4 regions of the uncultured Citricoccus sp. genome follow, and region 1 is predicted to be linked to each of the others. Evidence: riboswitches for the same ligand, from Rfam matches in the RefSeq annotation. Region 1 holds a riboswitch; each other region holds the start of a gene.
The links. Region 1 has a riboswitch for glycine ahead of gcvP (aminomethyl-transferring glycine dehydrogenase). Riboswitches for the same ligand answer to the same signal wherever they lie in the genome.
Positions count from the first base shown of each region.

Region 2: linked by a shared signal. The riboswitch ahead of gcvP (aminomethyl-transferring glycine dehydrogenase) and the one ahead of gcvP (aminomethyl-transferring glycine dehydrogenase) in region 1 are both predicted to bind glycine.
Region 3: linked by a shared signal. The riboswitch ahead of Q0283_RS04955 (hypothetical protein) and the one ahead of gcvP (aminomethyl-transferring glycine dehydrogenase) in region 1 are both predicted to bind glycine.
Region 4: linked by a shared signal. The riboswitch ahead of Q0283_RS00110 (amino acid permease) and the one ahead of gcvP (aminomethyl-transferring glycine dehydrogenase) in region 1 are both predicted to bind glycine.

Region 1 is NZ_CALMQR010000160.1:641-6,186, reverse strand. Features, by position in the region: gene Q0283_RS17400 (ubiquinol-cytochrome c reductase cytochrome b subunit) at 1-256, shown strand, start outside; gene Q0283_RS17395 (glutaredoxin domain-containing protein) at 464-718, shown strand; gene Q0283_RS17390 (heme-binding protein) at 897-1,511, opposite strand; gene cycA (D-serine/D-alanine/glycine transporter) at 1,800-3,281, opposite strand; glycine riboswitch at 3,433-3,531, opposite strand; glycine riboswitch at 3,782-3,882, shown strand; partial or broken gene gcvP (aminomethyl-transferring glycine dehydrogenase) at 4,037-5,546, shown strand, end outside.
Region 2 is NZ_CALMQR010000158.1:2,773-8,318, forward strand. Features, by position in the region: gene Q0283_RS17340 (MFS transporter) at 1-241, shown strand, start outside; gene Q0283_RS17345 (type I restriction endonuclease) at 452-1,555, shown strand; gene Q0283_RS17350 (SDR family oxidoreductase) at 1,695-2,606, shown strand; glycine riboswitch at 3,157-3,277, shown strand; partial or broken gene gcvP (aminomethyl-transferring glycine dehydrogenase) at 3,424-5,546, shown strand, end outside.
Region 3 is NZ_CALMQR010000054.1:39,102-44,647, forward strand. Features, by position in the region: gene Q0283_RS04945 (LysE family translocator) at 1-459, opposite strand, end outside; gene Q0283_RS04950 (class I SAM-dependent methyltransferase) at 692-1,528, shown strand; gene Q0283_RS04955 (hypothetical protein) at 1,540-1,884, opposite strand; glycine riboswitch at 2,039-2,137, opposite strand; gene Q0283_RS04960 (phosphoribosyltransferase) at 2,336-2,983, shown strand; gene Q0283_RS04965 (dihydrofolate reductase family protein) at 3,090-3,701, shown strand; gene Q0283_RS04970 (dihydrofolate reductase family protein) at 3,705-4,274, shown strand; gene Q0283_RS04975 (ABC-F family ATP-binding cassette domain-containing protein) at 4,378-5,546, shown strand, end outside.
Region 4 is NZ_CALMQR010000004.1:2,797-8,342, forward strand. Features, by position in the region: gene Q0283_RS00105 (sugar porter family MFS transporter) at 1-1,206, shown strand, start outside; glycine riboswitch at 1,271-1,371, shown strand; gene Q0283_RS00110 (amino acid permease) at 1,527-2,882, shown strand; gene Q0283_RS00115 (Na+/H+ antiporter family protein) at 2,970-4,349, shown strand; gene Q0283_RS00120 (acylphosphatase) at 4,469-4,744, opposite strand; gene Q0283_RS00125 (transglycosylase domain-containing protein) at 4,938-5,546, shown strand, end outside.

The DNA of each region.
Region 1 (5,546 bases):
GCACGAACGCCTGGACGACTACCGGCTCTACCAGCTGGTCAGCTTCGAGGCGAACCGTCCCGTCCCGGCCCAGCCGGGACCGGACGGGAAGATCTCTGGCGGGGAGAAGCGCCGCGCCAAGCTCAACCGCTGGTTCTACGAGGACCGTGTCGAGCCGGTGAGCCGTGCGGAGCTGGCCGAGGCCAAGACCCACGACCATCACGACGTGCCCGACGCCCTGGCCGCCACCGGCAGCCGCGGCACCCTCGAGCACTGACACAACACCACACCAGGAAGGCCCCGCTCCGGCGGGGCCTTCCTGCGTGAGTGGGCCTACTGTCCCGGTTCCGACGGCTTCGACCCCTCACCTGCTCATCAGTCCGCTCCGTCCCACGCCTCCGACCACTCATCCATCACGGCCGGCTAAACGTGTCCGTTCCGGCTGGTATCCCAGAGGGGTCACGGAGCGAAGGAGAGCGCACCGATGAGGACCATCACCGTCTACACCACCGGGCCGGCGTGCATGCAGTGCCGGCTCACCAAGACCGCCCTGGCCACCGCCGGGCTCTACTTCGAGGAGATCGACGTCCGCCAAGTCCCGGACGCCCTGGTCTACATCCAGAACGAGCTGGGCTACAGCCAGGCCCCCGTCGTCGTGGTCGACGACGAGGACCACTGGTGTGGGTTCCAGCCCGACCAGATCCGCCGGGTCGCCACCCTCCTGACCCGCCACTCCTGACCCACGGCGTCTGACCCCCGGCTCCCCCGCCCACGCCTCCACGCCGGAGTGCCGGAGACGGGGCCCGAGGTGGTCAGGCGCTGTGCCCCACGGACGCGCTCACCGCAACCCCCCGGCAGGGACCCACAGCTTGTGATCTGGCCCCAAACGCTCTGCACGGGTAGTGGTCGAGAGCCCCTCAGCGACGTTTCTCGGGTGGACTGGGCGGATCGACCGGGTCCTGCAGGCTCAGGACGATCTCGTTGCGGCGCAGGAACCAGGGCTTGAAGGGAGGATCGAACCGGGCGAAGCGTGGTGGTCCTACCGGAGAGAGGTTCTCGGCGCGCAGGGCGGTGCGCAGCTTTTCCAGGTGCTTGCGATAGTTCGCCTGGCTCCAGCGTCCACGGAACCGGATGGCCGCGGCCACGGTCGAGGGGACACGACGCAACCGCACGCGGGAATCCGTGGGGCGAGGGGCGTTCTCGAGGGTGAATCCCTCCGGCAGGACGAACGCCACCCGGAAGCGCCCGCTGCCGGTGCCGTCGGGGTACACGTCCGCGTCCTCCTGCAGGACGGGAGCGGTCATCGCGATGGACTCAGACGGGGCGTCCTGGAGCACCGGCGCCGTCATCGCCACCTTCTGCTCGGCCTGGTTCGTTCCGCTGATATAACCGAACAGGATGCGGAAGGCGCGGTTGCCGGCATCCTCGAAGCCTGCCTCGACGGTCGTCTCTGCCAGGACGTGCTCGGGGTACCGGCGCACCTCAACACCGTCATGCACACGCAGCGTCTCATAAGGCTGATGCGCCGTCATGCCAGCAACCTACCCCGCCGTCATCGCCGGCGCTATGCCGACGGTCCCCCGATGCGCCCCCGGACGGTGGAGGCACCGCGGAGGGTGGTTCTGCTCCTCGGCGCAGGTACCGGTCTGCGCGTCCGCGCATCGTCTGGAGGTCTTCGCCCTCACCCCACACCGGCCTCGTGGGGACGGCACTCTCCGCCCGGGCCGGTGGGTACCGCTGTCCGTCCCACCCAGCCCGCCGAGGTGGCGGCCTGGGGGGGACGGACGGGATGGCGAGATCTCGGTGGCGGGACAGACGGTTCAGGGGGCGAGGGCCGGATCCTGAGCGTGGACGTCCCGGTCCTCGAGCTCCTGGCGGACCTTGGCCTCGTGGAGGGCGCGCAGGGCGGCGTGCTCGGGGTTGCGGCGCAGCTTCAGGTAACCGAGGCCCAGGACCAGGAACCACACCGGGGTGACGAGCAGGGCAGCCCGGGTGTCGGCCTGGGTGGTCATCGCCCAGATGATGAACCCGAAGAAGGCCAGCACCACGTAGGGCATGAACGTACCGCCGGGCATCTTGAACGCGCTCACGGCGTGCAGTTGCGGGCGGCGACGGCGGTAGACGAGATAGCTGACGAGGATGATGGACCACACGAACATGAAGCACAGGGCCGAGACGGTGGTGACCAGGGTGAAGGCCTCGGCCACGCTGCCCTCGGCATAGAGCAGTGCGACGCCGGCGAGCAGGAACATGCAGGAGAACAGCAGCGCGTTCTTCGGGACCTTCCGGGAGGACAGCCGGCCGAAGGCCTTGGGGGCGTCGCCCTCCGTGGCCAGGCCGTAGATCATGCGCGAGGTGGAATAGATCCCGGAGTTGGCCGAGGAGGTGGCGGAGGTCAGGACGATGAAGTTCACGACCCCGGCCGCGCCGACCAGCCCGGCCAGGGCGAACATGCCCACGAACGGTGACTCATCCGCGCTGTAGGCGGTCCAGGGCTTCACGGCCATCAGGATGATCAGCGCACCCACATAGAACAGCAGGATGCGCACCGGGATGGAGTTGATCGCCCGGGGCAGGTTCTTCTCCGGATCCTTGGCCTCGGCCGCGGTGGTGCCGACCAGCTCGATGCCGACGAAGGCGAAGACGGCGATCTGGAACCCGGCGACGAAGCCCATGAAGCCGGTGGGGAACATCCCGCCCTCGGTCCACAGGTTGGAGAACGCCGCCCGGGTGCCGTCGGACTCGAAGCCGGTGATGATCATGCCCAGACCCACGACGATCAACGCCAGGATGGCCACGATCTTGATCAGCGCGAACCAGAACTCGGTCTCGCCGAACGCCTTGACGGAGGGCAGGTTCAGCCCGACCAGGAGGACGATGCAGGCCACCGCGGGGATCCAGAGCGGCAGGTCCCCCCACCAGAAGGACACGTAGTGGGCGATCGCCACGACGTCGGCGATGCCGGTGACCACCCAGCAGAACCAGTACGTCCACCCGGTGAAGAACGACGCCCAGGGCCCGAGAAGGTCACCGGCGAAGTCGGAGAAGCTCTTGTAGTCCGTGTTGCTCAGCAGTACCTCACCCATGGCGCGCATGACGAAGAACAGCATGAAGCCGATGATCATGTAGACGAAGATCACCGAGGGCCCGGCCACCGAGATGGTCTTCCCCGAGCCCATGAACAGGCCGGTGCCGATGGCTCCGCCGATGGCGATCAGCTGGATGTGCCGGTTGGACAGGGCCCGCTCCAGATGCGGGGACTGCTCGGTAGTGCTCACGGGGCGTGCTGGGGTGAGGGTCATTGAGGAACTCCAGTAAGTTGCGCGGTGTGCCGCGTCGTCCGTGGGTTCCTCCCCCTCTGTTGCACGGCCTGAGAGTTTCGCCCCACCCGGAGGGGGTGGGACTTGCTCCGTCGGCGAGCACGGAGAACTCCGCGCTACTTTCCAGAGATGCCTCGGTGCGGCGGTCCGGGGACCTGAGAGTTTCCTGGGGAGGAATTGCTCCTACGGTGCCCGACCGGTGTTCTGGTCGGGGCTCTCCCGCCGCACGTCAACGGCCATTCGACTGTGACAGCCCTCACATCCTAGGTGACAGTCACCTCGGCGCACAATGGATTTTCGAATTTCCGCACCGAATCCTGCTCCGCACGGCCCGGCGGCTGCGGGGGCGGTGAGACAGGGGCATCCGCAGCAGGACCGCGGCGAGGAGGACCTGTGTGACCCAGGATGACGTGAATGCGAGTGCCGTTGCACTCGGCAGAAAGTACGTATACGCTGTGACTGCAATCACATAGTCTGGCCGTTCACGTGCGGCGGGAGAGTCCCGTCCAGCATTCGTGGTCGGGCGCCGTAGGAGCAATTTCCTCCCCGGGAAACTCTCAGGCCCCCGTACCGCCGCACCGAGGCGCATCTGGAAAGTAGTGCGGAGTTCTCCGTGCTCGCCGAAGGAGCAAGTCCCACCCCGTCCGGGTGGGACGGAAACTCTCAGGCTGTGCAACAGATCGGGGAGGAACCCATAGACACCGCGGGAGACCGCGCAGACCTCTGGAGTTCCTCTCATGACGATCACCCCAGCCCGCCCCACCGCCGCTGAGCTCAGCGACCACTCCTTCGCCGAACGTCACATCGGTCCCGGCCCGCAGGCAGCGACCCAGATGTTGCGCACCCTGGGGTACGACAGCCTCGACGAGTTGGTGGACACGGCGGTGCCGGTGGACATCCGCCAACAGGATCGGCTGGAATTGCCCGAGCCCCGTTCTGAGGCCCAGGTCCTGGCGGACCTGCGGCAGATGGCCTCCAAGAACGTCCTCAAGACCCAGATGATCGGCCAGGGTTTCTACGACACCCTCACCCCGCCGGTGATCCTGCGCAACGTCCTGGAGAATCCGGCCTGGTACACCGCCTATACCCCCTACCAGCCGGAGATCTCCCAGGGCCGGCTCGAGGCCCTGCTGAACTTCCAGACCATGGTCGCGGACCTGACCGCACTGCCGGTTGCCAACGCCTCCCTGCTGGACGAGGCCTCCGCGGTGGCCGAGGCCGTGCTGTTGATGCGCCGGACCAACAAGGCCCACGCCGAGGGCAAGACCGTGCTGGACACCAACCTCTTCCCCCAGACCCTGGCCGTGGTGCAGGGACGCGCCCAGGCACTGGGTTTCGAGGTCGAGGTCGCCGACCTGACCGCGGGGCTGCCCGAAGGTGAGATCTCCGGGATCGTGCTGCAGCAGCCCGGAAACAACGGCGCCGTCGTGGACCACGGGGCCGTCATCGCCGCGGCCAAGGACCGCGGCGCCATGGTGACGGTGGCCGCCGACATCCTGTCCCTGACCCTTATCGTCCCGCCCGGGGAGCAGGGTGCGGACATCGCCGTGGGCAACACCCAGCGCCTCGGTGTCCCGCTGTTCTTCGGCGGCCCGCACGCGGCCTACATGGCCGTCCGCCGCGGCCTGGAGCGGTCCCTGCCGGGGCGCCTGGTGGGCGTGTCCACCGATGACACCGGGGCCCGGGCCTACCGACTGGCCCTGCAGACCCGCGAGCAGCACATCCGCCGCGAGAAGGCCACCTCCAACATCTGCACCGCTCAGGCGCTGCTGGCCGTGGTCGCCTCCATGTACGCCGTCTACCACGGCCCCGCAGGGTTGACGGCGATCGCCCACCGCGTGCACCGTCACGCACGGACCCTGGCCGTGGTCCTGGAGGGGGAAGGCATCGAGCTGCTGGCCGACCGGTTCTTCGACACCGTGACCGCCCGTGTGCCCGGTCGTGCCCAGTCCGTGGTCCACGCCGCCGAGACGCTGGGGGTCAACCTCCGCCTGATCGACGCGGACACCGTCTCGGTGTCCACCGACGAGGCCACGGTCACCGAGCACGTGGCCGCGGTGGCCGTGGCCTTCGGCGTGGCCGAGGCAGATGCCGCCGTCGCGGCGGCCACGGGAGAGGTGGACCGTGGGTATGCCCTGCCGGAGTCCCTCGTGCGCACCTCGGAGTTCCTGACCCACCCGGTGTTCAACACCCACCGGTCCGAGACCCAGATGATGCGGTACCTGCGCAGGCTCTCTGACCGGGACC
Region 2 (5,546 bases), on a different contig from region 1:
GGTGCTGATGGGGCTGGGCGTGGGGGCGGTGCAGTCCGCCAGCCTGGTGCTGGCCTTCGCCCGGGCCGGCAGTCGCGGCCAGGCCAGCGTCGGGTGGAACATGACCTTCGACAGCGGCCTGGGCCTGGCCGGGCTGTTCGGCGGGCTGGGTTTCACCTTCCTGGGAACGGGGCCGACGTTCGCCGGGGTCGCCGGACTGTTGCTCGCCGCCAGCCTCCCCCTGTGGTCGTCGCGGCGCTGACCGCGAGAGGCTGGGGAATGTCGCGAACGTCCAGGCAGAACTCTTAACCAACCCCTGCTGAGGAAGCCGAACCGGAGACTTTCGCGAAAGCATCACGCTCGCGGGCCATCGGCACTTCGCAGGCTTCGAATATCGCCCTGACGCCCCCCTTGTTTTGTCCACAGAGACATATAGCCTCGGTGTACCAAACACCTTGATGGGGGATCCAGCATGCAGTTTACTGACCGTCTTTTCTCACTAGCGGCCAAACTACAACAGCAGAAAAGTGTCATCGAAACCGAAGAGGCCACGAAGAACGCACTGGTCATGCCGTTCATCTCGTCGATATTGGGCTACGACGTGTTCAACCCTCTTGAGGTGGTGCCAGAGTTCACCGCTGACGTGGGCATCAAGAAGGGCGAGAAGATCGACTACGCGATCGTCCATGACGGTGAAGTGCAGATGCTCATTGAATGCAAGAAGTCTCTCGGTTCCCTGACGCTCGAGCATGCCTCGCAGCTATACAGGTACTTCGCGGTGACCAATGCGCGAATCGCCATTCTCACCAACGGAGAGGCATACCAGTTCTACACGGACTTGGACGCTCCCAACAGAATGGATTCCAAGCCGTTCCTGGTTCTCGATCTCAATGATATTGATGAGGCACTGATTCCGGAGCTTCGCAAACTCTCCAAGGATGAGTTTGACCTCGACTCGGTCGTCAGCGCTGCCGAAGAACTCAAATACATCGGTGCCCTGAAACGCGTGATTGGTGGTTACTTCACGACTCCTGACGAGGAATGGGTGAAGTTCCTCGCCTCAAAGGTGCATGAGGGAGCGATGACACAGAAGGTCCGGGACCAGTTCAGCCCCTTGGTCGCGAAGGCCTGCCGTCAGTATCTGAAGGACCAGGTCAACGACCGTCTCAAGGCCGCGCTGGGAGAGTCCTCACCATCAGCGGCAACCGAGGAGCTCGCCAGCAATGTCACCAGCGGGGAAATCGCCGAGCGCGATCTCATAGATGTCGTCGCAGACGGAATCGAGACCACTGTTGAAGAGCTGGAAGGCTTCCACATCGTGCGCGCCATCGTCTGCAGTGAGGTCGGTCCGGAGCGTATTGTGCACCGTGATGCAAAGTCCTACTTCGCAATTCTGCTGGATGACAACAACCGGAAACCCATAGCCCGCCTCCACTTCAATCGATCTCAGAAGTACCTGGGTATCTTCGACGCACACAAGGCGGAGACCCGCGTTCCGCTCACGAACTTGGTGGACATCTACAACCACGCCGAAGAGCTCCGAGAGAGTGTTCGCGGATATCAGACCGCCTCTTGATCTGATGGTCCTCGGGCTTATCAGTCTCCACGCGAGCGGTCTGGCCATTCCGGTCCAGAGGGCGTCCCCATAGTCTGATCCAAAAGCGACGGCGGTTCTGTTCGTTGCCGTATTCGGGTGAGTTGAGGGGAGCGGTGAGATGACGCAGCACGAGGATCCGCAGGTGGCGCGGCACGCGCAGTCGATGGCCGGGCAGGACGGGACCATGCCGGCACAGCAGCAGGAACCGCCCGGGCTGACCGCCCCCATGGACCCGGTGCCGGACCACGGGGAGTCCAGCTGGGTCGGGCGGGGCCGGCTCGAGGGGCTGAAGGCCCTGATCACGGGCGGTGACTCGGGCATCGGTCGTGCCGTGGCGATCGCCTTCGCACGGGAGGGTGCCGACGTGGCGATCAACTACCTCCCCGAGGAGGAGGAGGACGCCCAGGACGTGGTCGGCTGGATCGACAAGGCCGGCCGCACGGCGGTGACCGTACCCGGGGACCTGCGGGACGAGCAGGAATGCGGGCGGATCGCCGAGGAGGCGGTCGCGGGACTGGGCGGCCTGAACATCCTGGTCAACAACGCCGGTTACCACTGGGCCCGCGGAGAGCCCGGGATCGAGGGGCTGCGGACCGAGGACCTGGACCGGGCGGTGCGGACCAACCTGTACGGCACCCTGTGGCTGACCCGGGCGTGCGTGCCGCACCTGTCCCACGGGGACTGCATCATCAACACCACCTCGGTACAGGCCTACCAGCCCTCGGAGACGATGATCGACTACGCCGCCACGAAGGCCGCCCTGAACAACGTCACCGCGAACCTCGCCGGCGAGCTCGGGCCGAAGGGCATCCGGGTGAACGCGGTGGCGCCCGGACCGGTCTGGACGCCGTTGCAGCCGGCCACCAAGACCCCCGAGGCCGTCTCCCACATGGGTGCGGACACCCCGCTCGGCAGGATCGGCCAGCCCGCCGAGCTCGCCGGGGCCTACGTGTTCCTGGCGAACCCGGCCGAGGCGAGCTACGTCTCCGGAACGGTGCTGGGTGTGACCGGCGGGCTGCCGGTGTTCTGAGACCCCTCCGGCGGACCGGACCCTCCGGGACGTCTCCACCACCCAGGACATCCCCGACGAACGATCGGCGCCCCACCATGCAGCGGAACGAGCTCGAGGCCCCCATCGCCACCAAGATCCTGCGGCGGCTGAGGACTGCCACGGAGTCCGGCCGGATCACGTGGTCTCCGGTGCAGGACTGCGTCCCCGACCGGGACTGGCTCAGCGGCCGGTTCGCCGTGGCGACGATCGAGGACACCGTCGAAACGGGCTTCGCGGGCGGCGACGCCGTCCGGGCGCGCCCACGTGGAGCACGAGATCCCCCAGCTGAGGGTCGGGAGCGTCCCCGAGCCGTTCGACGGGGCCGTGCTGTCCCGGTTCATCCAGAGCCTGGACGCCCTGTCCACCTGAGGGGCCGGGACGTCGACGGCGAGGCCACGCAGTATCGACGGTGACGCCGATGACCGTTGCCGCGGCAGGACCCTGACCTGTGGGAAGGGTGAGGGCGCGCGCACCCAGCGACTCGGGGGGACGTCGGCGGTGCGGCTGTGCCAGACTGGTGCCGCGCCACATCTCCCGCGCGGGAGAGTGCCGGTGCTGCAGGATCCGGGCCTCCGGACCCGGCGGCGCCGGACGCCGAAGGAGCAATCTCTCCCCGAGAATCTCTCAGGCCCACGTACCGCGCAGGGTCGGCGTCTCTGGAAAGTGCCAGGCCCCCAACGCCTCGGCCACCGACGGTGCAAGCACGTATCCTCCAGATACGTGCGGAATCTCTCAGGTCGATGACAGAGCGGGGAGGTACCGATCCGCGCCCGAGAAGCGCCTTGGAGGAGAACCCATGAACGCCATCGTCACCCCGTCCACCGGTCAACGCCACGAGCCGCGGGACACCGCGTCAGCCCCGTTCACCAGCCGTCACATCGGTCCCCGCCAGGCGGACGCCGAGACGATGCTGGCCGCCCTGGGCTTCGAGTCCCTGGAGGCCCTCGTGGACGAGGCCGTGCCCGCGGACATCCGCCAGCACGAGCCCCTGAACCTGCCCGAGGCCCGGACCGAGGCCGCCGTCCTGGAGGAGTTGCGGGCCATCGCCAACCGCAACATCGTCAAGACCCAGATGATCGGCCAGGGCTTCTTCGACACGGTCACCCCGCCGGTGGTGCTGCGCAAGGTCCTGGAGAACCCGGCCTGGTACACCGCCTACACCCCCTACCAGCCGGAGATCTCCCAGGGCCGGCTGGAGGCCCTGCTGAACTTCCAGACCATGGTCGCCGACCTCACCGGCCTCGAGATCGCCAACGCCTCCCTGCTGGACGAGGCCTCCGGCGCCGCCGAGGCCGTGCTGCTGATGCACCGGGCCAACCGGAAGAACGCCAACGGCATCACCCTGATCGACGCCGACCTCTACCCGCAGACTCGCACCGTGGTGGAGGGCCGTGCCCGCGCCCTCGGCCTGGACGTGCGCGTCGCGGACCTCTCAGCGGGCCTGCCCGAGGACCTCGCGGCCGATCTGGAGGAGAAGGGCCTGTGCGGCATCCTGCTGCAGCAGCCCGGGGACTCCGGCCGGATCCACGACCACTCCGCGGTGATCGCCCAGGCCAAGGAGCGCGGCGGCATGGTCGCCATCGCCGCCGACCTGCTCTCCCTCGCGCTCATCGTCCCCCCGGGCGAGCAGGGTGCGGACATCGCCGTCGGCAACACCCAGCGCTTCGGCGTCCCGCTGTTCTTCGGCGGCCCGCATGCCGCCTACATGGCCGTCCACAAGGGCGTGGAGCGCCAGTTGCCCGGCCGTCTCGTCGGCGTCTCGCAGGACGCGGCCGGCCGGCCCGCCTACCGCCTCGCCCTGCAGACCCGTGAGCAGCACATCCGCCGCGAGAAGGCCACCTCGAACATCTGCACCGCCCAGGCCCTCCTGGCGATCACGGCCTCCATGTTCGCCGTCTACCACGGCCCGGACGGCGTGCGGGCGATCGCCGAGCACGCCCACCGGCAGGCCGGCCGGCTGGCCGCAGCCCTGCAGTCCGCCGGGTTCACGCTGAACCACGAGTCCTTCTTCGACACCGTGCAGGTCTCCGTGCCCGGACTGGCCCGCACCGTGGTCAACGCCGCCGAGGCGGCCGGGGTGAACCTGCGCCTCGTGGACGCGGGCACGGTCGGCATCTCCTGTGACGAGACCACCACGGACCGGGACCTGCTCGCGGTGCTGTCCGCCTTCGGCGCCCCCGCGGAGGCCCTCCCGGCCGGTGCCGGGAGCGGGCAGTCCGGGGACACCGGGGCACCCGACGCCGGCCGGGCCAGCGGGCACATCCCCGCGTCCCTGCAGCGCACCAGCGAGTACATGACCCACCCGGTCTTCAACACGTACAAGTCCGAGACCCAGATGCTGCGCTACATCAAGCGCCTCTCCGGGTACGACCTGGCCCTGGACCGCACCATGATCCCGCTGGGCTCGTGCACCATGAAGCTCAACGCGACCGCGGAGATGGAGTCCATCTCCTGGCCCGAGTTCTGCTCCATCCACCCGTACGCGCCCGACCACCAGACCGAGGGCTGGCGCTACCTGCTGACGGACCTCGAGGAGAAGCTGGCCGAGATCACCGGCTACGCGGGGGTCTCGGTGCAGCCCAACGCCGGTTCCCAGGGGGAATACGCCGGCCTGCTGGCCATCCGCAAGTACCACCTGGCCAACGGTGAGGGTGAGCGGGACATCTGCCTCATCCCGGCCTCGGCCCACGGCACCAACGCCGCCTCGGCGGTGCTGGCCGGGCTGAAGGTCGTGGTGGTCAAGACCGCCGAGGACGGCACCATCGACAGCGCCGACCTGGACGCCAAGATCGCCATGCACCGGGAGCAGCTGGCGGCGATCATGATCACCTACCCCTCCACCCACGGTGTCTACGACGCCGACGTGCGCGAGGTCTGCCGCAAGGTCCACGAGGCCGGCGGCCAGGTGTACATCGACGG
Region 3 (5,546 bases), on a different contig from region 1:
GATGTAGAACACGCCGACCTTGGGGTTGAGCAGGTTGGTGCCGGCACCGGTCAGCCAGCCGCGCCAGGGAGGGTCGGCGGGCGCCGGGGAGCCGGCGCCCCAGCCCCCCGGTTCGCCCGGGGAGGCGGCACCCGTCACGGCAGTGTTCACCGGGTCCCTCCCGGTGCCGCGGAACGAGGACCAGATCATCGACGCACCCAGCCAGAGCATGTACGCCGCCCCGGTGATCGTCAGCACGCGGTAGGCGAGCTCTGAGGCCGCGAGCAGGGCGGAGACCCCGACGGCGGCGGCGATGCCCCACACCACGGCCCCGGTGGCGACCCCGGTGGCGGTGGCCCACGCGTAGGGGCGGGACCGGGTCAGCGAGGACCGCAGCACCAGGGCGGTGTCCAGTCCGGGCACCAGGGTCAGCAGGCCGGCCACCACGGTGAAGGCGAGCAGGGCGTCCAGGATCGTCACCGATCCAGTGTAGTCAGGGAGGGTCGCCGGACCGGAGGAGATCAGGTGGTCCCCGGCCCCCCGTCCCGGCCCTTCCCGGGGCCCAGCCCGCGGGGAGGGCAGCGCCTCGTTCCTGTCTGCCGGACGCCCCCGGTGGGATACTGGTGCCGCATGACCCGCCACCGGTGGGTGGGCATCCCCGCCCTGGCGAGCCGGCCGTCCAGCACATCCCAGTGACTCCGGAGAACCCGTCATGAGCCAGACAGCAAGCCAACCCGGTGCCGACCGCGACCTGAAGTCCAGGCACCGCACCATGTGGGCCTCGGGTGACTACCCGGGCATGGTCGAGACGTGGTTGCTCCCCCTCGGGCCGAGACTCGTCGAGGCAGCCCGCGTCACCTCCGGCCAGCGCGTCCTGGACGTCGGTGCCGGCACGGGCAACGCGTCCCTGCCGGCAGCGGCCACGGGGGCGAGGGTCACCGCCGTCGACCTCACTCCCGAGCTGCTGGACGCAGGGCGGCTGCGCGCCGAGGCGCAGGGGTTCGACCTGGAGTGGGTGGAGGCCGACGCCGAGCACCTGCCCTTCGAGGACGCCTCCTTCGACGTGGTGATGTCCTCGATCGGCGTGATGTTCGCCCCCCACCACCAGGAGGCCGCCGACGAGCTCGTGCGCGTGTGCCGGCCCGGCGGGACGATCGCCCTGCTGAGCTGGACGCCCGAGGGCGTGGTGGGCGGGCTCTTCCGCACCATGAAGCCCTTCGCCCCGGCGCCCCCGCCCGGAGTGCAGCCGGCGCCGCTGTGGGGCACCGAGGAGCACCAGCGCGCCCTGCTGGGTGATCGGGTGGCGGTGGACTCCGCCAGCCGGGGCACCCTCGAGGTCACCGCCTTCGGCACGCCGCGCGAATTCGCCGAGCATTTCAAGGCGTCCTACGGCCCCACGATCACCGTCCGCAGGAACGCCGAGGGCGAGGGCCGTGCCGAGGAATTCGACCAGGCGTTCCAGGCCTTCTTCGACGAGGCGAACGTGGGGACCGAGGACCGGGCGCGCTTCGAGATCGAGTACCTGCTGACGGTGGCCACCCGGAGGTAACCGAGGCCGGCCTACCCCGGGACGGTGACGTTCCGGATGGTCATCTCGACGGTGTCGAAGGTGAGGTCGAGCATGGCCTCGAGCTGTTCGCGGACTCCGACGACCACCTCCGTGGTGCGGGTGACGTCCGCGTGGGGGGACAGGAAGCACTCGATCCACAGCCGCGGTGCGCGCCGGGGGCCGTCGATGCGGACGAGGGCGTCCTCGACGTCCCGGTGCGTCATCAGTCCGGTGGCCGCGGCCTGGGCGATCTTGGCGCACCGTTGCTCCGCCGCGGCGCCGGGGCCGGTGGGGCGGCCGGCCGGGGAGGCCTCACCGCCCGGGGTGAGACCGGGCCATGCACGTGCATTCGTCATCCGGGGAACTCCTGGGGTCTGCGATCGTTCTCGCGTCGTCTGTAGGTTCCTCCCCGATCTGTTGCGCGGCCTGAGAGTTTCCATCCCACCCGGGCGGGGCGGGACTTGCTCCTTCGGCGAGCACGGCGAAGACCGCGCTACTTTCCAGATGTGCCTCGGTGCGGCGGTGCGGGGGCCTGAGAGTTTCCCGGGAGGAATTGCTCCTACGGCGCCCGACCGGTGGTGCCGGACGGGACTCTCCCGCCACACCTCAACGGCAACGGCTATTCTGCTGTGATTGCGATCACAGTGTAGTCAGGCATTTGATTTGTATACAAAATATGCCGTGAATCTCGTCACACGGGGTCATCCGGGCCGTTGCCGGGAACGCCGGGTGGTCGGGGGCCCTTCCAGTGCCACGACCGGCGCGCCTACGCTGGGGGCGACCCACAGCCCATCCCAGGGAGGGGACGTGCCGGAATTCCAGGACAGATACGACGCCGGTGCCCAGCTCGCAGCGCGGCTCGCCCCGCGCTGGGCCGGGCACGCCGACGTCGTGGTGCTGGGCCTGCCCCGCGGCGGGGTGCCGGTCGCGGAAGTGGTGGCCCGGGAACTGCGCGCACCGCTGGACGTGATCATGGTCCGCAAGCTGGGGGTGCCCTCCTACCCGGAGCTCGCGATGGGTGCCATCGGTGAGCAGGGCGTCCGGCTCCAGGACGAGGGCACCATCCGGCACTTCGGGGTCACGCAGGAGCAAGTGGCGCTGGTCGAACGCCGCGAGCAGCAGACCCTGGACCGCCGGGCGCGGCTCTTCCGTGCCGGCCGGGAGCCGCTGGACCTCACGGGCAAGACCGCGATGATCGTCGACGACGGCATCGCCACGGGCTCCACCGCCCGGGTGGCCTGCAGAGTGGCCCGGGCCCTCGGGGCGGCGCGCGTGGTGCTGGCCGTGCCGGTTGCCTCGCGGACCACCGTGGACTCGATGCTCATGAGCCGCGAGGCCGACGAGATCGAGGTACTGGCCACCCCCCGGGGCTTCCGGGCCGTCGGGGCCCACTACCGGGACTTCGCCGCCGTCGACGACGAGACGGTCGCGGCGATCCTGTCCCGCGGTAGCTGAACCCCGGCCCGTCGCGACCGGGTGTTCCCGGACGCGACGGCCCTCCCTACTGTGGGACGAGGAGAGGGCGCCAGCGACCCCTGCGGCGCCGACGGAAGGACCATCCATGCGCATCGTCATCACGCAGAACATGACCCTGGACGGGCGGATCGAGATGCTCGACGACTGGTTCGACCCCGCCGACCAGGACCCGGAACTGGTCGGGGAGATGCGGCGCCAGACGGCCGGCGAGGACGTGCTGCTGCTGGGCCGGCAGACCTTCGAGGACCTCCGCGGCTACTGGCCGCACCGGGCGGATGACACCACCGGAGTGGCCGAGGCCCTGGACCGGGCGGACAAGCGCGTGGTCTCCGCCACCCTGACCGACCCGCAGTGGGAGAACACGACCGTCATCGGCGGCGACCCCCTCCAGGCCGTCCGGGAGCTGCGGCGGCAGGACGGCCGTGACGTGGTCGTCACCGGGAGTATCCACCTGGCGCACACCCTGATCGAGGCGGCGCTGGTGGACGAGTTCCGCATGTTCACCCACCCGGCCTGGCAGGGCCGCGGGCGGTCCTTCTTCCCGGACGGTTTCGATGCCCCGCGGCTGCGGCGCATCGACGGCAAGGTCTTCCCCCACGGGGTGGTGTACGCCGCCTACGAGCTGGCCGGACTGGCCCACGGTGACGGTCCCGGGGGCACCGCGCTCGCCGGACTCGGCTCGGAACAGGAGGACTGAACGATGGGCAAGCTCATCTACTCGGTGATCGCCTCCCTGGACGGGTACATCGCCGACGAGGCGGGGGACTTCTCCTGGGCCATGCCGGACGCCGAGGTGCACCAGTACGCCAATGACGAGCTGGCCGGCGTCGCCGTCCACCTCTACGGACGCCGGACCTACGAACTGATGACCCCGTGGGAGAACGACCCGGAACTGGCCGCGTCCGCACCGGTGACCGCCGAGTTCGCGCGGGCATGGCAGCGGGCGGACAAGGTGGTCTACTCCTCGACGCTGGACAGGGCCAGCACCCGGCGCACCACGCTGGAACGTCACTTCGATCCCGCGACCGTGCGCCGGCTGAAGGCCGAGGCGGCGGGCGACCTGCTGATCGGTGGTCCGACCATCGCCGCCTATGCCCTGCGCGCCGGGCTCGTGGACGAGGTCAGCCAGGTACTGCTGCCGATCGTCATCGGCGGGGGACTGGCGGTGTTCCCGGCCGGGCTGGGCCTGGACCTCGAGCTCATCGGTGAGCAGCGGTTCGCCGGCGGGGCCGTGGCCCTGAGGCACAGGGTGGACCGGATACGGGACTGAGCCGTACCCTTGACTGCCATGAGGTCCTGAGTCCCCTCCGTCCCGCGCCCGAGGCTGCGTCCGAGCCGCCCGGCGGGATCCGACCGACCGCCCCAGGACCGTCATGACCTCCTCGACCCCTCGTCCCTCGCGGCCCTCTGCCGCACGGCTGGCCGCCGCCTCGACCCTCAGCGGCGCCGATCACCTCGTGGTGGACGGCGTCTCCCGGTCCTTCGCGGACCACCGCGTCCTGACCGACATCAGCTTCACCGTCTCCTCGGGTGAGCGCGCCTGTCTCATCGGTGAGAACGGCACCGGCAAGACCACCCTGCTGCGCATCATCGCCGGCCTCGACGACGACCACGCCGGCCGGATCAGCGCGCCCGGCAGCACCGGGCTCTATCACCAGCAGCCGGCCTTCGAGCTGACCCTGTCCGTGGAGCAGGTGCTGGCCCAGGCCACCGCGCCGCAACGGCACCTCGTGGAGGAGGTCGCCCGGCTCGCGGAGGCGCTCGCCGTGGGGCAACGGCCGCCCGGTGACCGGCTCGTGACGGCCTATGACCGCGCCCTGGCCGAGGCCGCCCGCACCCGGGCCTGGGACGTGGGGCACGTCGTCGACCGGGTCGTCGAGGGCCTGGGCCTGGCCGGGGTCCCCCGGGACCGGCGGGCCGGTGAGCTGTCCGGTGGCCAAGTGTCCCGGTTGTCGCTGGCCTGGCTGCTGCTTCGGCGCCCGGACACCCTGTTGCTGGACGAGCCGACCAATCACCTCGACGACCGCGGCACCGCCCTGCTCGTAGACCTGCTCGCCGGTTGGTCCGGACCGGTGCTCATCGCCAGTCATGACCGCGCCTTCCTCGACGAGGCGGCCACCAGCCTGCTCGACCTGGATCCCGCCCCGGGGCTCCACCGGGACGCCGGTGCGGCCGGCGGGGACGGGGACGGTGCGGACGGGAACGGCGGGGGTGCCGGTGTGGGCGTCACCCGGTTCGGCGGCACCTACACCCAGTACCTGCTGCACCGGATCGATGAGCGTGCCCGCTGGGAACGGCGCTACCGGGAGGAACAGGATGAATTGCGGCGGCTGCGGCGCCAGATGGCACAGAACCACACGGTCGGCCACGCGGACCGCCCGCCGCGCACCGAGGGGAAGATGGCCCAGAAGTTCTACTCCGACCGCAACGCCACGGTCGTGCGGCGCCGGGTCAACGACGCCGCCACCGCGCTGGCCCGCCTCGAGCGGGCCCAGGTCCGCAGGCCCCCGCCCGTGCTGCGCTTCACCGGCCTCGCCGCGGC
Region 4 (5,546 bases), on a different contig from region 1:
CTGCTGGCGGCGGTGCTCTTCCTGGTCTCCGCGCTCGGCTCCGGGCTGGCCTTCGACGTGTGGAGCCTGATCATCTGGAGGGTCGTGGGCGGCCTGGGCGTGGGCGCCGCCTCCGTGATCGCCCCGGCCTACATCGCCGAGGTGAGCCCGGCCGGCGTCCGGGGCCGGCTGGGCTCCCTGCAGCAGCTGGCCATCGTGACCGGCATCTTCGTGGCGCTGCTGTCCGACGCCCTCTTCGCGAACCTGGCCGGGGGCGCGGCCGAGACGCTGTGGTGGGGACTGGAGGCCTGGCGCTGGATGTTCATGGCCGAGGCCGTGCCGGCGGTGCTCTACGGGGCGTTCGCGTTCCGCCTGCCCGAGTCACCCCGGTACCTGGTCGCCCGCGGTGACCTCGACCGTGCGGCCCAGGTCCTGTACGACTTCACCGGCATCGAACGGGTCAACCTCAAGATCGAGCAGATCAAGGACACCCTGGAGTCCGAGCGGCGGGAGTCCCTGCGCGACCTGCGCGGACCGGCGATGGGCCTGAGGCCGATCGTGTGGATCGGCATCGTCCTGTCCGTGTTCCAGCAGTTCGTGGGCATCAACGTGATCTTCTACTACTCGACCACGCTGTGGCGCTCCGTGGGCTTCGGGGAGTCCGACGCCCTGACGATCACGGTGATCACGTCGGTGACGAACATCGTGGTGACGATCGTGGCCATCCTGCTGGTGGACCGGGTGGGGCGGCGCCCCATGCTGCTCGTCGGGTCCCTGGGCATGGCGGCCTCACTGGGCCTGATGGCGGTGGCCTTCTCCTTCGCGCAGGTCGTCCAGGCCGCCGACGGCACCACGGCCGCAGAGCTGGGCCAGCCGTGGTCCACGGTGGCCCTGATCTCGGCCAACGCCTTCGTGGTCTTCTTCGGTGCCACGTGGGGGCCCCTGGTGTGGGTCCTGCTGGGGGAGATGTTCCCGAACCGGATTCGCGCCGGGGCGCTCGCCGTGGCCGCGGCGGCCCAGTGGGCCGCGAACTTCGCGGTCTCCACCACGTTCCCGTGGCTGGCCGAGATCGGGCTGACCGTGGCCTACGGGCTCTATGCGGTGATGGCGGTACTGTCCTTCCTCTTCGTCTGGCGCTTCGTCCCGGAGACGAAGGGCCGCGAGCTCGAGGACATGCAGGACACCGGCATCGTCCGGAAGTCCCGCAGGAGCACACCCGCGCGGTGAGGACCCGGCCGCGATTTCACGCACCCGTGTGAGGTGCATTACAGTTGTCTCCCGGAATCAGCCACTGAGCGGTCCGGGAGAGATCCCGCACCACCTAAGATGCGCGACGCCGAAGGAGCAAGCCCTCCCCGGGAATCTCTCAGGCCCCCGTACCGGATCGCTGGGCACCTCTGGAAAGCGTCGCCACACCCACGCGCGACCACCGACGGGGCAAGCGGCCGACCGGCTCCGGGCCGGCACGACGCGAAACTCTCAGGTCCATGGACAGAGCGGGGAGGACACGAGGGGACCACCGTCCCACGTCCACCTGAGGAGAACCCATGGAACCCAGCCGCCCCACCGGGCCCGTCGCCGTCGGGACCGAGGCCGGACCAGCCGGCCACGCCCCCGCCGCAGCCCCGACCCTCGAGAGCCCGGCACCCGGCCGTCCGGACGGCACGGCCGCCGCGCCGGGCTGGAACCGCTTCGACTCGAGCTGGACGATCGGCCTGTTCGGTACCGCCGTGGGCGCCGGCGTCCTGTTCCTGCCGATCAATGCCGGCCTGGGCGGGATGTGGCCGCTGATCATCGCCACGCTGATCATCGGGCCGATGACCTACTTCTCCCACCGGGCGCTGTCCCGCATGGTGGTCGCCTCGCCCCGGGCCGACCGTGACATCACCGGCGTGGTGCGGGACTACTTCGGCGAGGCCGCCGGACGCCTGGTCACCATCCTGTACTTCCTGGCGATCTTCCCGATCGTGCTCATCTACGGCGTCGGCATCACCAACACCGTGGACAGCCTCATGGTCAACCAGCTGGGCATGGACCCGTGGCCGCGCTGGTTGCTCTCCGGGGTGCTCGTGCTGCTGATGTCCGCCGTGATGGTGGCCGGCCAGCGCGTCATGCTGATCGTCACCCAGTGGCTGGTCTACCCGCTGATCGCGGTCCTGTTCTCCGTCACCCTGCTGCTCATCCCGTCCTGGTCCTTCGAGGGCTTCGGGGCCGTGCCCGCCGCCGGCGACTTCGCGATGTCCCTGTGGCTGATGATCCCCGTGCTGGTCTTCGCGTTCAACCACTCCCCGGCGATCTCGCAGTTCTCGGTGTCCCTGCGCCAGCGCTACGGGGCGGGCTCGGTGCAGAAGGCCTCCTCCGTCCTGCGCGTCACCTCCATCCTGCTGGTGGTCTTCACCATGGGCTTCGTCTGGTCCTGCGTGCTGGCCCTCGGCCCCGAGGGGTTGCAGGCCGCCAAGGACGCCAACCTGCCGGTGCTCTCCCACCTGGCCAACGTCATGGGCCTGCCGATCATCGCCTGGCTCGGGCCGGCGGTGGCTGTCACGGCCATCGGCTCGTCCTTCTTCGGCCACTGGCTCGGGGCGTTCGAGGGCGCGCAGGGCATCATGCGCGGGATGGTGGACCCGCAGTCCCGGCGCTTCTCCGACCGCGGACTGCGGATCGGGATCAGCGTGTTCCTCATCGCCAGCACCTGGATCGCCGGCGTGCTCAACCCGAGCATCCTGGGACTCATCGAATCACTGGCCGGGCCGGTCATCGCGGCCGTGCTCTACCTGATGCCGATGTACGCCATCCGGAAGGTCCCCGCCCTGGCGCCGTTCCGGGGCGCGATCTCGAACGTCTTCGTGGTCATCGCCGGCATCGTGGCGGTCGGGGGCATCCTGCTCAGCCTGTTCGGCTGACCGGGCCCGCCGCCGTCGGGTCACCGGTAAGGGCACCGTGCTGCGGGTGAGTAGACCCGTACTCCGGCTACACTCTTCGGGGCGCGGATGCGCCATCACGCCGCCCGCGCCACCGAAGAGGTCGTCCCCGCTGTGCTGTTGAATCCCGTCGTCGTGTCCGTGCTCGTGCTCGCCGCGCTGAGCCTGGCCCGCGTGAACGTCATCGTCGCCCTGCTCATCGCCACGCTCGTCGCGGGACTGCTCGCGGGGCTGACCCCCGATGAGACGGTGACCATCCTCGTCGACGGGCTCGGCGGCCAGGGGGAGACCGCCCTGAGCTATATCCTGCTCGGCATCCTGTCGGTCATGGTCGCCCGCTCCGGGATCACCGGGAAGCTGATCCGCCGGATCCTGCCGCTGATCTCCGGCCGGCGGGCGATGACCCTCTTCGGGATCGCCGGACTCGCCTGCCTGTCGCAGAACATCGTCCCGGTCCACATCGCCTTCATCCCGATCCTCATCCCGCCGCTGCTGAGCGTGTTCAACCGGATGAGGATGGACCGCCGGGCCGTCGCCACCGCGCTGACCTTCGGCCTGAAGGCCCCCTACATGCTGATCCCGCTGGGATTCGGCCTGATCTTCCAGAACATCATCCTCGACGAGATGGCCAAGTACGGCATGGACGTCGAGCTCGGGCAGATCTCCCTGGCCATGGCGATCCCGGTCGCCAGCATGGTCATCGGCCTGGTCATCGCGATCCTCTTCAGCTACCGCCGGGCGCGGGAGTACCGGGACGCCGCGCCGGACCTCACCGCCTTCGCGTTCGGTCCCTCGCACGACGGTGCGGAGGGCTCGGGTCATGAGTCAGGCTGGACACGCCAGCACGTCGTCGTGCTGATCGGGCTCGCGGTCACCCTCGTGCTCCAGATCGCGTTCGGCTCGCTTGTCATCGCCGCGCTCGGCGGCATCCTCGTGATCTTCGTCTTCCGCGGCGAGCGCTGGCGCACCTCCGACGAACTCGCCCACGGCGGCGTGACGATGATGGGCACGATCGCCTTCATCATGCTGGTGGCCTCGGGGTACTCGTCCGTGCTGTCCGAGACGGGCGCCGTGGACGAGCTCGTGACGTCCGCGACCGGCTGGATCGGGGACAGCAGGCTGCTGGCGGCGGTGGTCATGATGGTCGTCGGACTGCTGGTGACCATGGGCATCGGCTCGTCCTTCGGCACCGTCCCGATCCTGGCGGCGATCTTCGTGCCGCTGTGCGCCGCCGTCGGGTTCAGCCCGCTCGCCACCGCCGCCCTGGTGGGGGCGGCCGGAGCCATCGGCGACGCCGGCTCGCCCGCCTCGGACAGCACCCTCGGCCCGACCTCGGGGCTGAACGTGGACGGCCAGCACCACCACATCTGGGACACCTGCGTGCCCACGTTCCTGCACTTCAACATCCCGCTGTTCTTCGGCGGGATCATCGCCGCCCTGGTCCTGTAGGCGCCGACGAACGGCCGGCGAGGGGCGGGTGGAGGATCCGTCCGCGTCCAGGGGACACGTCCGTGCGGGTCCGCAGGGGGCGATGTCCTCCGGGCCATGACGGGCGGCGGGCAGGGGCGTCAGCGCACCTCGAAGCGCCCGGGGAGGCCGGACGGCGGGGCCTGCAGGCGGTCGACGCGTACCGCCTCGACCTCCGCGGCACCGGGTCCGGACCGGCACCACCCGACCATGGCCTCCACCGCCGCGGCGGGACCGGCGAAGAGCGCCTCGACCCGGCCGTCGTCGAGGTTGCGGACCCAGCCGGTCACCCCCGCCGACGCCGCGGCCCGCCGGCAGGTGGCGCGGAAGCCCACGCCCTGCACGGTGCCGGACACCAGCACGTGTACCGCCTCCATGCGTCCTCCCGCCACCTCGGCGCTCCTGTCGGGTTCCAGCCTACGAAGGGGACCGGGCCCGGCGCGAGGGTGCGGTGTCCGCCGCGGCCGACGTCCTCGGGGGCATGCACCACCGTGACCCGACTCACGCACCACCAGCGCGCTCTGGGCTCATGACCAGCCGGCGGTCAGGATCGGTTGAGAGGGTCTTCGGATGCGTTCTGTCCGCTCTGCACTGTCCACCACCACCGGGAAGGTCCTGGGTTTCCTCGGCGCCAGCGTCCTGGCCGGGATCCTCGTGGCCGGGCTGGCCCTGCCCCTGGCCGCGACCGGCGGCGCCACCGTGGCCACCGGTTCCGAGCTGCTCGACGAGTTCCCCACAGCGCTGCGCGAGGAGCCGATCAGCGTTCCGTCCCGGGTGCTGGCCTCGGACGGCACCGAGCTGGCCACCTTCTACGCGGAGAACCGCAAGCCGGTGGGCCTGGACCAGATCAGCCCGAACATGCAGGAGGCGATCGTCGCGATCGAGGACGAGCGGTTCTACGAGCACGGCGGCGTGGACCCGCAGGGCATCGGCCGTGCGCTCGTGAACAACGCCTCCACTGACTCCGAGCAGGGGGCCTCGACCATCACCCAGCAGTACGTCAACAACATGCTCATCAACGCGGACATGCTCAGCGGCAAGGAGAAGCTGACGATCTCCGGGACCAAGACGTACATGGACAAGCTGCGCGAGATGAAGCTCGCCGTCTCGGTGGAGCAGGAGATGACGAAGGACGAGATCCTCGAGGGCTACCTGAACATCGTGCTGCTCGGGGGGCGC